2 regions of the Faecalicoccus sp. genome follow, and region 1 is predicted to be linked to the other one. Evidence: a T-box and tRNA genes for the amino acid it is inferred to sense, from the RefSeq annotation. Region 1 holds a T-box; the other holds one or more tRNA genes.
The links. A T-box is a leader RNA that pairs with one kind of tRNA and senses whether it is charged. The one in region 1 lies ahead of U0M88_RS01855 (valine--tRNA ligase), so its partner is inferred to be a tRNA-Val.
Positions count from the first base shown of each region.

Region 2: it has a tRNA-Val gene. The T-box ahead of U0M88_RS01855 (valine--tRNA ligase) is inferred to sense a tRNA for this amino acid. The anticodon was not compared.

Region 1 is NZ_JAXKBY010000034.1:73-9,487, reverse strand. It holds gene U0M88_RS01885 (hypothetical protein) at 1-833, shown strand, start outside; gene ptsP (phosphoenolpyruvate--protein phosphotransferase) at 995-2,698, shown strand; gene U0M88_RS01875 (hypothetical protein) at 2,854-3,099, shown strand; gene U0M88_RS01870 (hypothetical protein) at 3,215-3,823, shown strand; gene U0M88_RS01865 (hypothetical protein) at 3,915-4,193, opposite strand; gene U0M88_RS01860 (hypothetical protein) at 4,376-4,603, shown strand; T-box leader at 4,648-4,851, shown strand; gene U0M88_RS01855 (valine--tRNA ligase) at 4,883-7,501, shown strand; gene U0M88_RS01850 (MarR family winged helix-turn-helix transcriptional regulator) at 7,700-8,158, shown strand; partial or broken gene U0M88_RS01845 (ABC transporter permease) at 8,177-9,415, shown strand, end outside.
Region 2 is NZ_JAXKBY010000025.1:5,228-11,766, reverse strand. It holds gene U0M88_RS01310 (MmcQ/YjbR family DNA-binding protein) at 115-1,131, opposite strand; gene U0M88_RS01305 (rod shape-determining protein) at 1,118-2,101, opposite strand; gene U0M88_RS01300 (hypothetical protein) at 2,194-2,691, shown strand; tRNA gene U0M88_RS01295 (tRNA-Val) at 2,698-2,773, shown strand; tRNA gene U0M88_RS01290 (tRNA-Thr) at 2,786-2,861, shown strand; tRNA gene U0M88_RS01285 (tRNA-Lys) at 2,870-2,945, shown strand; tRNA gene U0M88_RS01280 (tRNA-Gly) at 2,950-3,023, shown strand; gene U0M88_RS01275 (transporter accessory protein) at 3,162-3,752, opposite strand; gene U0M88_RS01270 (ArsR/SmtB family transcription factor) at 3,828-4,202, opposite strand; gene U0M88_RS01265 (nitroreductase family protein) at 4,186-4,953, opposite strand; gene U0M88_RS01260 (type 1 glutamine amidotransferase domain-containing protein) at 4,950-5,636, opposite strand; gene U0M88_RS01255 (DUF368 domain-containing protein) at 5,833-6,539, opposite strand, start outside.

The sequences.
Region 1 (9,415 bases):
AGTTAGACTATTTAAGAGGCAATCTAGTGAAGCGAGAACCTGTCTTCTATAAGAACTATTTATACGATGAAACTTACTTTTTGCCGATGGAAAAAGAGAATGCGATTGCGACACCGATCGGTTATATCGACACCAAAGAGTTTTTACATATGGATCCGCATGATTTGATGGATTTGTTTTATGTGTGGAACGAATGGGATATGGATGCATCCTACTATAAAAATGCAGCTTTAACTTTATTGGCTAAAGAAGGGTATGGGCCTTATGCTTTGATGAACGATCATACGCATAAAATGGCAAATATGATCTGTGATTATATCGAACTGGCTTATAAGATGGATTCATCCATTCCGTTACCGATCAAAGAATATCGTTTATACATTCAACTTCTGCAAAGAGAAGATCAGCTAAAAGATCCGGTGAACATGGAACAGGAAGTATATCAATATCGTTTGATGGAAGTATATCACCTGTTTGAAAATGTAAAGGTCGTGGCGTTAGGTGCCTGTGAAAGAAGCTATGATCCGGTGACACAATCGCTTTGTCTGATGTCAGCTCGAAAGGAAGAACATGAGTGGGACTACTTGATTCAGGCATCTAAACAACCTTTGATTTGTTCACAATTGGATCAGCTGGAAAAAAAGGAACCGATTCAATATCGTGATAAGGCCGTTTGGATACATGAATATAAAGAAGATGGTATCTTCTTTTTAGAGGCCAAAATCGTTTCTATGGAAGAAGAGCTTTTCTTTCATTGTACGCTGAAAGAAGAGAAACAAATTCCGTATTTAAAACAATGTATCAAGGAAAGTGAGTTTGCGATCCTGGATTAAAAACAGAAAAAATGGATGGAAAACAGGGCTTGTTTTTAACGATGTAACACTTCATCTTAGAAATGATGTGAAACCGCTTTTAAAAATTGTAAAAAGTGATCAAAAGTGATAAAATTTGTACGAGTATAGAGCTAAGTACTTTAAAAGTAGGAGGATTTTACATGTTAAAAGGTATTGCGGCAAGTGCTGGTGTATCCGTAGCTAAGGTCTATAAACTGGAAACACCAAATGTAGTAATCGAAAAGAAACAGGGAGATGCCGAATCAGAAATCAAAAAATTTGATGAAGCTTTGGAGAAAACAAAAAAAGACATTGAAGGTGTCAAAGAAAGAGCTGCAAAACGCTTAAGTGAAGAAGAACTGGCTGTATTTGATGCGCATCTGATGATGGCAGGTGACCCAGAATTAGCCGGACAGATCAAAAATATGATTCAGAATGAATCAGTGAATGCGGAATATGCAACGGAAGTAGTTGCTACACAGATGGTTGAAATGTTCGAAAGCATGGATAACGAATATTTCAAGGAAAGAGCTGCAGACGTTAAGGACGTAACATTCCGTTTGAAATGTAATCTGTTAGGTTTGGTCATTCCGGATCTGACAAGCATTGATGAAGATTCAATCATCGTTGCTCACGACTTAACACCAAGTGATACGGCACAGTTAAACGAATATGTAAAAGGCTTTGCCACAGAAATCGGTGGAAAGACTTCACATTCTGCCATCATGGCAAACTCTTTGGAAATTCCTGCCGTTGTAGGATGCCCAGGTGTTATGGATGCAGTTAAGACAGGTGATGTATTGGCCTTAGATGCTTTAGATGGTGTTGTGGAAGTAAATCCAGATGAAGCTACAATCAAGGCATATAACGAAAAAGCAGAAGCTTATGCCAAAGAAAAAGAAGAATTAAAGGTTCTGGTTTCTGAAAAATCAGTGACAAAAGATGGTCATGAAGTAGAATTGGCCGGAAACATCGGTGGTTTCAAAGATGTAGAAGGCGTATTGAAAAACGGTGGTGAAGGAGTCGGCTTGTTCCGTACGGAATTCTTATACATGGATTCGGATCACTTCCCAACAGAAGATGAACAATTTGAAGCTTACAAACAAGTTCTGGAAGGAATGCAGGGTAAACGTGTAGTTGTTCGTACACTGGATATCGGTGGTGACAAACACTTGTCTTACTATGAATTCCCACAGGAAATGAACCCATTCTTAGGATATCGTGCAATTCGTTTGTGCTTAAAGGAACAAGATATCTTCCGTACACAGCTTCGTGCTTTGTGCCGTGCTTCCGTTTATGGAAGACTGTGCATCATGTTCCCAATGATCGCAACGGTTAAAGAATTCTGCGATGCCAAAGCTATTTTTGAAGATGTGAAGAAAGAACTGATCGCCGAAGGTGTTCAGGTAGCTGATAATATCGAAGTAGGTATGATGGTTGAAATTCCTGCCGCTGCCGTATTAGCTGATCAGTTTGCCCAATATGCAGACTTCTTCTCTATCGGTACCAATGACTTGATTCAGTTCTCTATGGCTGCTGACCGTATGTCTGAACATGTATCTTACTTGTACCAGCCATATAACCCAAGTGTACTTCGTCTGATTGCCAACACGATCAAAGGTGCTCATTCACAAGGTAAATGGGCTGGTATGTGTGGTGCCATGGCCGGAGAACCGAATGCCGTACCGATTCTGTTAGGATTGGGATTGGATGAATTCTCTATGAGCGCAACACAGATCCTGAAGGCTCGTAAAGTTGTCAAATCTTTGAGCTACGAAGAAATGAAAGATTTAGCTCAGGAATGCTTGAACAAACAAACAGCTGAAGAAGTATTAGAATACGTACAATCTAAAGTAGAACAGTAAATATCCTTTGAGGTATAGGGTTTGGCTCTATACCTTTTTTATTTTGCCAACACAAGAACCAATCACATGAGACTTTTATCAAGTATCTTAAAAAAAATAAATTTAATTCATAGTTTACCGATTTATTTTCGTATATATATGTAGGAGGGTCTCATATGATAGAATTAAATGCACTTGGTTTTTCTTTGAATAGTGATAAACGATTCTTTGATGCACAAAGCAAAAAGATATTATCGTTTAAATCAATTCAGGCTTGTATTCTTCAACAATGTTTAGAGGAATTCAAACATCTATCGCTTGATCAAATCTTTGACTTGATGCAGCGATCTTACTCACATCCTCAGCTTTTTTTCACACAATGTAGAAGATACCAGCATTCCGGATGCGATTATCAGATATGATTTTTTGTACTCTATCTAACATCCGCTTGACAATCATCGAGAGATTTTAATTCATTTGGAAGCACAGGGACAGGACACATATCGATATGCATTGCCACGCAGATGTTGATATTACATGTCAAGGTTGATTTCAGGACAAAAGAATGATCCTTTAGGATTTCAAAAATCTGATTTTGATGAAATCATAGATATTCGTTCTATCTGGATTTGTCTTCATCATGCGCATCAAAAAGATAATTGTTTTTTAGAATATCGAACGCAGGAGCATGTAAGAAGAGGTAACTTTCGCTTTGATCCGGAATGTTACGACTTTTCTCAAATCTATCTTTTGTATCCTTGTATCCATACTGATGCCAATATTCACTTGGAGGAAATTATGAATCGACCAAAAGATATTATGGAATTTCTTTCTTTATTGTTTTTATCAAATCGAGAATTTGATGAAATACGACTTATCCTAGAGAAAAAATATAATATAGTAGTAACGGAAGTACTAAAAACGGAGGTAGAGAAGATGTGTACATTTTCAGAGGGTGCTTTTTTGGCTTGGCAGGAAAGAGGACTTGAACAAGGGTTAGAAAAAGGTAAAGTAGAAACCTTGGTCGATAATATCTCCAGTTTATTGGAAAGTGGACTTATTTCCGATGTGCAACAAGCCTTTTCCATTTTACATGTCAAAAAAGACTTACAGTCAAAAGTATTACAACATCTCCAGCTTCATTAATTACATAAGAAAATAAAGAACCTTTCATAGATAAATCCTATTTTAAAAGGAGACTGATGATTACTTTTAAGTCTCCTTTTTAATGATGTGTCTAAGAAATGGATTTTTGTACTTGCTCCTGAAGCGCTCTGGCTTCTTTAATAGCTTTATGATAGTCCAGATTGTTTCGGATGTAAGGCTCTTTGTTCCAAACGAGGTCTTTTATACTTTGGTCATCACAGGTAATGCGCAGAATGATCTGCACAGGTTCATCACCATTAGACATTGATTGACTCAGTGCATTGGCCAGAGAATTCAAAACAGTTTTAGAAGCAGGTTTCTTAACCGGGACGATCTTCAGCTCAATTTTTGTATTGATGCGACATTGCATGATAGATCCTCTGATTTGATGATGTTGTTTTCTAATGTGATCATACAAATACCTACCTCTCTACTTTTTTTATAACACGTAGAATATCAAAAGTATAGTTATTTTTTACATTCTTTTAACACAGCAGTGTCCATGCTTTAACTTTCAGGACGTATGATAAAGACAAAGTTGAGGTAGGGAAAATGTTGTATGTCATGGGATTTTGTAGTATTTCATTAAGTGTTTTGAGTTATGCGCGTTCTAAGTTCTCTTCAAGTCTGATTCGAGAACGTTTAGAGATCATCGCATGTACACTCTTATTGGTGGGATTGATCTTTCTGGTGGGAACCTTTGGAATCTCAATGAGTGCTGTTTTAGCTTCCAGTTTGTTTATCTGTCTTGTGGCTCTTGTCTTTCAATTTCTGATTTAAAAATTAAACTTGAAATTTGATTCCTTTTAACATAAACTATACACATAAATGCGAGGAATAGAAGGAGTAGTTTTTCCGGAAGTTGTAGAGAGTTTCTGGTTGGTGAAAAGAAGCACAAAGGGAAGATGAAGGTAGTCTAGGAGCAGGTCTTTGAGTTGAGTAGAAGACATCGCAGACACAGCGTTATGTGTAATGAGGTATGTTTTACATACGAATTTAGGTGGTACCACGTCAAGCACGTCCTAATCGGATGTGCTTTTTTTATGAAGGAGGATGACTATGGAAAAAGAAATGGCACCCAAGTATGATCATTTACAAGTAGAATCCGGTAAATATCAAAATTGGATCGACCAAGGTTATTTTACAGCCGGGGATCTTTCAAAAAGACCGTATTGTATTGTGATCCCGCCACCCAATGTAACCGGTAAGCTACATTTGGGTCATGCCTGGGATACGACATTGCAGGATATTATTTGTCGGTATAAACGTTTACAGGGCTATGATGTGTTGTGGGTAGCTGGTATGGATCATGCCGGTATTGCGACACAGGCCAAGGTAGATGCTCGTTTAAAAGACGAGGGTATTTCTCGTTATGATATTGGCCGTGAGAAATTTTTGGATCGCGCCTGGGAATGGAAAGAAGAATATGCTGCAACGATTCGTAAACAATGGGCTAAATTAGGCTTGTCTTTAGATTATACAAGAGAACGCTTTACATTAGATGAAGGATTGAGCCATGCGGTACGAAAAGTCTTTGTCGATCTGTATAATGATGGCCTGATCTATCAGGGCGAAAGAATCATCAACTGGGATCCGGAAGCCAAGACCGCTTTATCCAATATTGAGGTTGAGCATAAAGAGATCAAAGGTCACATGTACTACTTTAAATATAAAGTGGTAGAAACCGGAAAAGAACTGGTGATTGCCACAACACGTCCGGAGACAATGTTTGCCGACCAGGCTATCTTTGTACACCCGGATGATGAACGTTATAAGGATATCATTGGCCTGCATGCGATTAATCCGGCCAATGGGGAAGAATTGCCGATCATGGCGGATGACTATATCGATATGGACTTTGGTACAGCTGTTATGAAGTGTACCCCGGCCCACGATCCAAACGACTTCATGTTGGCTAAAAAATACAATTTGCTGATGCCGATCTGTATGAATCCGGATGGCACGATGAATGAAATGGCACATAAATATGCCGGTATGGATCGTTTTGAATGTCGTAAGGCATTGGTCGAAGATTTTGAAAAAGCCGGTGTTGTCGATCATATTGAAGAACATATGCATCAGGTAGGACATTCACAACGTACCGGTGTAATCGTAGAACCATATTTAAGCAAGCAATGGTTTGTAAAGATGAAACCATTGGCCGATGAAGTTTTAAAAAATCAAAAGATTGAAGATCAAAAGATCAACTTTGTTCCTTCCCGCTTTGAAAAGACGTTTGAACAAGGGCTGGAGAATATCGAAGACTGGTGTATTTCCCGTCAGTTATGGTGGGGTCATCGAATTCCGGCCTGGACGAATAAGGCAACAGGTGAAATCTATGTAGGCATGGAAGATCCAAAAGATCCTGAAAACTGGCAGCAGGATGAAGATGTATTAGATACTTGGTTCTCCAGTGCTTTATGGCCTTTTTCAACTTTGGGATGGCCGGAAACAACAGACGATCTAAAACGTTATTTCCCAAATGATTGTCTTGTTACTGGATATGATATTATTTTCTTCTGGGTTGCCCGTATGGCTTTCCAAACACGATATTGTATGAAAAATCGTCCGTTTAAGGATGTATTGATTCACGGTTTAGTTCGTGATTCCAAAGGACGCAAGATGTCTAAATCCCTGGGTAATGGTATTGATCCGATGGATGTCATTCAAGATAAAGGAGCGGATGCCTTACGCTTCTTCTTAACGACAAACTCTACACCGGGCTTGGATCTTCGTTTTGATGATAAGAAGATGGATGCCGCCTGGAATTTCATCAACAAGATCTGGAATGCAGCTCGTTTTGTACAGATGCAGCTCCAGGATGAAAAGCCGGTATTAAAACCGGAAAATTTAAGTGCTGTCGATAAATGGATCTTGTCAAGAATGAATACGGTCATCGATCACGTGACGATGAATATGGACCGCTATGAATTTGCCATGGTAGGCAATGAATTGTATAGTTTTGTATGGGATGATTTCTGCAGCTGGTATATTGAATTAAGTAAAGCCAATTTATATAGTGAAAATCAGAATATCGTTGCTTCTACAAAAGCTGTACTGCTTACTGTATTGGCAAACATCTGTAAGCTATTACATCCTTTTATGCCGTTTGTAACGGAAGAGATTTATCAGTCGTTGCCACATGATAAAGAAAGCATCAATGTGGAAACATGGCCGGAAAAAGTTGAACTCGATGCCAAAGAAAACGAAAAAGAATTTGTCGATCTGGCTTTATCGATCATCGTAAAAGTTCGTGAGATCAAACAGGAATACAATATGAAACCAAGCAATCCGCTTGCGATATCCATTGTGGATGAACAGGGAAGTGTGATCGATCTTTCGGACGATTATAAACGCATTATCGACCGTATGTGTCATGTTAACTTTGAAACGATCGAAGATGAAGATATTTTGAGCCGTACTCTGGAAAAAGCGGTACTTCGTGTTCGTATGGGAGATTTGGTTGACTACAACGAAGAAAAAGAAAAGCTGGAAAAGGAAATTGAAAGACTTCAAAAAGAAATCAAACGTGCCAGCGGTATGTTGAACAATCCAAACTTTGTATCCAAGGCACCACAGGCTAAAGTCGATCAGGAAAAGGCAAAACTGGCTTCGTATGAAGATCAGCTTCATATGACACAAGCTAATTTAGAAGAGATCTTAAAGAAAATCGGTTAAGATTTACAAATGAAAGCTCCCATTGTGGAGCTTTTTATTATGGCTAAACTGTATGAATGATTCCTTTTGATAAAATATAAATAATTTAAGCAAATTAAAATAACTTACACAAAAGATAAGTTTTATATTGACATTAGTTCATGAGATGATAATATTTAGATACTAAAAGATTAAGAGTCTTAATGAAAGGAGATTAGTATGTCAAAACAAGAAACGATCGATTTGATCAATTCTTCTATGTTGTCTTTGATGGAGTTCACAAGAAAGTCCAGAGGGCCTATTAAGGGATTTCGGGCAAGAGATCTCAGTATTTTGATCTATATTTATACGGATAACGAACATCATCAGGTGACCATGTCACAATTAGCACAAAACTTAAAAGTGACACCGGCTGCTGCCAGTCAGATCATTACAGGTTATGAAAAAAATGGATGGGTAAAACGTGTTCGCTCTACCATGGATCGGCGAACGGTTTATATTCAGATCACGGATGATATCAAAGAGAAAATGTTAGAGAAATGGAGTTGTCATCAGGCTCGATTGAATGAATTTCTGGACATGTTGGGTCCGGAAGACTGTGAAAATTTTCACCGTATTCTAGAGAAGATGATTGGTTTTGTACAAGAAAAAATGCAGGAAGATTCGTGTGTGATGTAATGGAAAGAAAGGAATCGAATGAGCAAGCTATTCAGATATTTTAAGCCATTTATCGGAAGCGTTTTCTGTATTGTCGTCTTGTTGTTTGGACAGGCGTATTGTGAATTGAATTTACCGGATACGATGCAAAATATCGTAAATGTGGGAATTCAAAATCAGGGAATCACTTCCGGTGTGTATCAAAGAGTTTCCAAGAAAACGATGCAGGGCTATTTATTTTTGGCCGATGCGGATGTTAAGGAAGAAATCTTAGATGCCTATACTTTAGTTGAACCGACAAATGCCACTTCAAAACAGATTGATGAAGTTCCGGCCTTAGAAAAAGAACCGGTTTATTTTTTAGATACTGATCTGTCAAAAGAGTCTTTAGATCAATTAAATCAGGATTTAACACAGTTGCAGATGACATTTACGATGGTGATGCAGGCTATGCAAAAGGAAGGACTATCGCAAGAACAGCTGGCATCTTTTTTGATTGAAAATGGCTTAGAGACGTTTAAGGAACAAGCTGATGAGCAAATCAAAAGCCTAGGCGAATCGACAATCACTACGATGAGTGCCCAATTTGTATCTACGGAATACAAAAATTTAGGTATGAATATGACACAACTGCAACAAAGCTATATCCTTCAAAGTGGCCTTGTCATGTTGGCCTATGCACTGGCTAGTGGTATTTGTGCAATCTTAGTGGGCTATTTTGCCAGTCGGGTGGCCGCCGGTATATCATTTCACTTGCGAAATGATGTGTTTAAAAAGGTGACCTATTTCTCCAATGAAAACTTTGGGATATTTAATACCGGCACCTTGATTACTCGAACGACCAATGATATCCAACAGATTCAAATGGCAATCATCATGATCCTTCGTATCGTGATCTATGCGCCAATCATTGGAATTGGGGCCTTGCTTCATGTTCTGCAAAGTGAAGCCGGTATGACATGGATTATTGCGCTTTGCGTGGTTGTGATTTTAAGCATTGTCGGAGCTATGTTTGCCGTCGTGATGCCGAAATTTAAAAAGATGCAGAAATATACCGATAAGCTCAATAGTGTGGTTCAAGAGCTGTTAGATGGTATTCTTGTTATTCGTGCCTTCAACAATGAATCGGTAGAACAGAAAAAGTTTGATAAAGCCAATTTGGATATTACCAAGGTCAGTTTGTTTACGACACGTGCCATGGCCTTGTTGATGCCTTTGATGATGTTCTTGATGAACGGAACAACACTATTGATCTTATGGGTGGGTGCCGGTCAAGTG
Region 2 (6,539 bases), on a different contig from region 1:
TTCTACAACGCCTCCTTACTGAATAATGAAATGACTTGGCATAAATAGCCATCTATCATTCTACCAAACAAAATCAAAAAAAGCCAAGAAAACATGCACTTTTTCCTGACTTTTTTATTCTTTCAACAATTTTACCAGTGCTTTTGGCACATGACGAGGCCCTCGCACCGATTTGATCCCATATTCTTTTAAGCGTTCCAAAGTAAATTCTGAAATATCATAACGCTTTTTCAGCTTTAAACGCATAGCTTTCTGCATATGAATATTTTCATCCTCAAATACATGATCCAGATTGGCTTCTATGATCTCACATTGATAGAAGATACTGGAATAAGGACTTGATACGTATAAGAAAACAATATCCTTTTCATACATAGCTACCGACTGTTTCCAAAGCGTGGTATCGGTATTATCAAAAATATGGACCATATCATAATATTTGGCATTGGCAGGCACGAGCCAATATGGATCAGGACTATTGATCATATAGCTTTGTTTAACCACATCCATGATTTCTTCATCACTGAGCGTATCATCCAGACAAACTGAGATCCAACTCTTTTTATTCATATGATAGGCGGGATAAAAGCCGGGTTCCAGTATCTTTACAGCACATTGTTCATCCAGCTTCACATTCAGTATATCGATAAAGCCCGGTGCTTTTTCTTTTAATTTATCGGCTTTGATATGTTGTATGATCCCAAACCATTTTCCATTCTTAGGATGGCGAAATACACCACTAAGCGGATCTCTCTTCCATAAAAATTCCGGACTAACCTGATATTCCTCCAATATCCTTTGTGCAATTCGATTGGCCTGTCTGGATACAAAAGGCGTTTCCTTAAAACAGTGTTCTCGTATATCCTTTAACAATGCGATATATGCTTCCCGAATCTCGGAAACAAAGGTCCCGTTTTGACTTTCGATTCGATAGTTAACATATTCTTCATCCAAGGCCGTATCCCATATCGTCCCCTTTACATGACCATCCTTAAACACAAATACAATCGCTTTAAAACCGGGAACCTGATTTCTGACATAACAATATCCCTTTTCTTCTTTGATAAAGCCATAAGATACAAGCAAGTTCCAATCTACCGTATACTTTTTAAAGATCTCATCTTCCAGCATCGTTTTCTCCCATACGCTCCAATAAGATTTCCAAGCCCTGTGATACGGTACTTTGTGGATCATCCGTTACATAGACCGGACAGTTGACTAAACTCTGCAGGTTTTCCTTCAATCCCTTTAACAACATGGTCCCGCCGCAACAAATGATTCCTCGCATGCGTACATCTTCCTGTTGTTCAGGACTCAAGCCGGACAAAAACTGATAGATCCATCTGGCCCATTGTTCACACAATGGATATAACACCGGAACCAGCATATTTTCATCCAACTGCAAAGACATCAATTTTTGACTTTGCATATTCACACCCTGCACCAACATGGTTTTCGGTTGTTTCTGCATCTGTGTCTGCCCGATGTTGATTTTGATCTTTTCAGCCATGGAATCGCTGATCTGCATATGACAACTTTGACGCAGCCATTTTTGGATCAGCAAATTAACATGCCTTCCCGCTACTTTATACTGACTGCTTCTTTGCATCTGCCCGTTACTGAATACGGCAATATCACAATTAGAAGAACCCAGATTTAATACACAGCTGGCAACAGGAATAAACAGATTTAACTGCGCACCGATAGCCGCCACCCAGATTTCCTGTTCAAAATAAACACGATAGGCTCCAAACTCTAATAAATGCTGTTTCAATTCTTCTCTTTGTTGACGATTTAGCGCCATCGGATAACTAAACAATAGAACCGTCTTCTTAAACATTCGAAAAACTTTATAGTCATAGATCAGCTGTTCCAACAAAGCATGTAAGGCATCAAAGTCAATCTTGTTTTGTGATAAAGGCGAAATGACACGGATTTTTTGATCTAAAGATTCTTTCATTTCCTTTGCCTCATCACCGATGGCAAGTACATTGTCTTTTTGATCTAATGCGACCATGCAAGCCTCATCAAAGAGCAAACCTTCGTTTTCCATGACCAGTCGAATTTTATCGGCTCCTAAATCAATACCTACTCGAATCATAATCTTCATCACTTTCTATATATAATATAAGTATAGCATAGTTAAAAGTCAGACTCTATGTTATACTATAAGTGCGCATTCATGTATAAATCATGAAAATAGAAATCATTTCTTCAGAGAATAAAAAAATGGAAATTCCAACCGACTTTACACTTTTGACGATCGTAGAGCATTTGGAAACGGAAAAAGGAAAACAATATCTGGATTATTGGTTGGATTGGGAAGAATTATTTACCCAAATTCATTTGCCCATATGGATTCTAACGCAAGATGAAAGCACAACCATACAGAATTTTTTGAATACGTATGCCACCAGTCTTCAAGCAGGAAAAAGTACCAATAAAGATTTATTTGATCAACTTGGCTGTATTCGTCAAAAATTTGTTTTTGGAAAAACTTATACGATCTTAGATCCGGCGATTTATCTTTTTTATCAGGATACGCTTGTTTATAAGTCGATTCGTACCCACAACAAAGCTATTGGAGAGGCTTATTTAAAAGGACTGGATATCCAATATAAAAATTTTGTGGAAAATTTCAGAAAAAAATTGACATCCAAAAAAGAATTTGTTAGTATAAGAAAGCGCTAAATGAATGGAGGCTTAGCTCAGTTGGGAGAGCATCTGCCTTACAAGCAGAGGGTCAGCGGTTCGAGCCCGTTAGCCTCCACCATTATTATTTTGTGCCGACTTAGCTCAATTGGTAGAGCAACTGACTTGTAATCAGTAGGTTGTGGGTTCGATTCCTATAGTCGGCACCATTATTTTTGACCCGTTAGCTCAGCTGGTAGAGCATTTGACTTTTAATCAAAGGGTCGGGCGTTCGAATCGCCCACGGGTCACCACTTTGCAGGTGTAGTTCAATGGTAGAACTTCAGCCTTCCAAGCTGACTACGTGAGTTCGATTCTCATCACCTGCTCCACATTGTCTCGAAAGCCTTTAGATGAAGGCTTTTTTATTTTTTTCCTGTTCATGACAAATTCAATACAAACCATATTTCACTTTCTATCCAATAAATAGAATCAGCCGACTAACTCCATTATAATCGGCTGATATTTTTTTACTCCTTAAAGAATGCTTCATAAATATCTTTTAGTTGCTTGGTTTCTTCTTCTGTCATTTCTCTTTCATTAGGATCATAGCTATCTACTGTTCCAATATGAGAATTCTTTACTTTTCCATCTTTCATCTCTACGACCATCGGTACATACAAGGTGAGCTGACCATCTTCATTCGTTTCCATATACTCACCCAAATAATTGATGATTCTTTCCTTTTGTTCATCATCATACAAAAGATTATGATCTTCATCTCTGGTCTTAATATAGTAAACCTCTTTCTGATGCTCCTGTGCCACTTCTTTTAAAACCGGTGCAGCATCCTGGCACCATGGACAATCTTCATAGCCAAAATAATATACGCCATCTTCCTGATCCTCTAGTTTTTGTAACACATCTTCCATCGTTAATGCTATAAACCAATCGTCTTTTTGGCTATCCGTTTCATCAATACTGCAGGCAGACTGCTCCTCACAACCTTTCGGAGTCTCAGTCTTTGTTTCCTGTTGCTTATTGATCAAGATCCATAGAACAACACCACATATCATAATTCCTGTACATAGAGTAAATAAGGCAACTTTTCTTTGGTTCATTAAAATTCTCCTTGTTGTTGATTTTTATCTATTGTATACGAATATACCTATAAAAACTATATATTAACTCTAATTTTATTGATCTTGATTTTGTTTGTCCCTGATAGTACATTCAATTTTAGAGAACATTTCTTTCATTTGATAAAAAATCATTGTTTCTTTCTTTATAGAATAGTAGTTCTTTGTTCCTTCTTTTCGCAATTCAAGAAGACCGGCATTCTTTAAGATTTGTAAATGATGCGATACAGCCGGTCTTGATAGATAGGTATGTTGTGCAAGCTCATTAACACGAAGTTCCTTTGGCTCTTGTTCCAACAATGTTAAAAGGATGAGCTGTCTGGTTTCATCTCCCAAAGCTAAAAAGACTGTGCGCAAACTTAAAAAATCTTTACGGAGATCTTTGATCCTTTTTTGACACGCTTCCTGCAACGAATTATCGACTTTGGACATGAAGCGCCTCTCTTTGTACACCACGTGCATACTTTATAGAAGGATACCCTATCACAAGCGTTGTCTGTACTTTTTTACCTTTAGGAATTTTCAACATTCGCTTCAACTTTATAGAAGTATGAGCTGCCAGTGTAAAAAAACCACTGTATAAAACGCCAAGACCATGTGCTTTGGCCATAAGTGCCATGGCCGAAGCCGCCAATACCGCATTCGTTTTATCCTTACCGACAACAACGATTACCAAAGGTGCCTTTTTGAAAAAGAAATGATCATCAATTAGAAATTCTCTATATCTTTTACTAAATAAATTCAGCCCTTTTAAAAGTTTTCGAAACAAATGTACGGCAATCTTTTCTGCCTGCTCCTGCTCTTCCTGCAACAAGATCAGTTCCACATCTCGCATATTTCTGGCAGTAGGCATATAACGAGCTGCTTCCAGGAGATCTTGTATCACATCGTTTGAAATCTCTTTTTTCTGAAATTGGCGTACAGAACGATTTGTTTGAATAGTGTATAAAAATTCTTTAGGATCCATTTCCTTTTGATCGCATTGAATGGGTTCTTGATCAAAGCCTGTCATCGTTACCGCATTTTGTGGACAGATTGCCACACAATGACCACATTTCATACAGTCCTGCGATTGAATTTGTGCTTTGTTTTGTATCAGTCTGATATTTTGCTCCGGACAATCTTTGATACATTGTCTGCATCCTATACATTTTTGCACATCAATCTTTATGTCATGTTTCATACTACTTCCTCCAGTTTTTGAATCAACAGCTTTGCGACAGTTCTGGATGACCATGGATTTTGCCCGGTAATCAGTCTTTGATCCTCAATCGCATAGCTTGTAAAGAATCTTTTCTTTGAATAAAATGCTCCCTTTTCTTTAAGAGCATCTTCCGTAGAAAAAGGGACCAGGTTTCGTTTCCGGCTTAACAACTCTTCTGTGTTGGTAAAGCCTGTCACATGTTTATTTTTTAGTAGAGGTTGCCCGTTACCATCACTTAGAGGCAATAAACCAACTACACCATGGCATACGGCACTGATATATCCTTTTTGTTCATAAATCGTTTCCGCAATCTGTTTCAGTTCTGTATTCTCTACAAAATCCCACAGGACACCATGTCCTCCGGTATAATAGATTGCCTGATAGGCACAGGGATCGATCTCTTGCGGCTTTTGGGTCTTTGCCAAAGCTCGATCGATAAAATCTCTATCTTTATACCATTTATAATCGATAGAATCAGCATATTTTATGGAAACCGGATCAATAGGCACATAGCCACCTGCCGGACTGACAAAATCCACCTCATAGTTCATCTTGACCATTTCATCATAAAAATGAATCAGTTCTCCCAACCATAAACCGGTCGGCTTATCAATTGCTCCATATGTGCTTATATTGGTTTCTACGATCAGTATCTTTTTCATCGTTACATTCCTTTCGTTTATTCGTTTGAACCACTATACCATAAACCGATTGTTGTTGTCTGATTGGTAAAGAAAGTCTTTCCCATTCAATTTGAATATGTTAAGGACTAATTTCTGATATTAGTAAATCTCATCGATTCTTTATGTAAAAAACTTGCATGTCTAAAATTCAACATGCAAGTTCATTTACTATTGATTATTCATCCCCCAGTTTGCTGGCGACAAACCATCCTGCAATAAAAGAAATCAGACCTATAACGATCATCATAATCGAGGATTGACTCCAGTCCGTTTTTAATAGGATTGCTACAGGACTGGCCGTTATCAAACCAATGATAGCATAATACGCTGATGTTTCCCAACGCATTAAAATCCATTCAATTAGCTTAGCAATCGCAAAAATACCAAAAACAACGCCAACACCGAACGGAATCATCACCATACAGCAGTTGATGAAAGCCGGTATATCAAAACTTGTAATAGCATCTACAGTTTGATTTACATAAGATAAAATCGTTTCATAATAACCTAAAAGCATCAACATCATAGACCCACTCACACCAGGAATAACCATGGTAGCCGCTGCAATGATTCCCACAAACAGCAAAACAAGAAATTGTAAAAGATCCACTTGAAGCCTTTGTGCTGAACCACTATCTTCTCCTATAACAGCCATACCAACCACAATAGCAAAGAAAATCAACAAAGGAATCCAATTACTTGATTTTACGGGATTTGATCCTTTTACCTTTTTTAAAATAAATGGCAGGCTTCCGACAATCAAGCCGCAAAACGCAAAATTTGTCGGAATGGGATAGTTCTGTAAGAGAAATTCAAACAGGCGGGATAAAATAACAATAGCCAAAGCAGCACCAAAGAAAATTGGCAATAATAACTTCATAC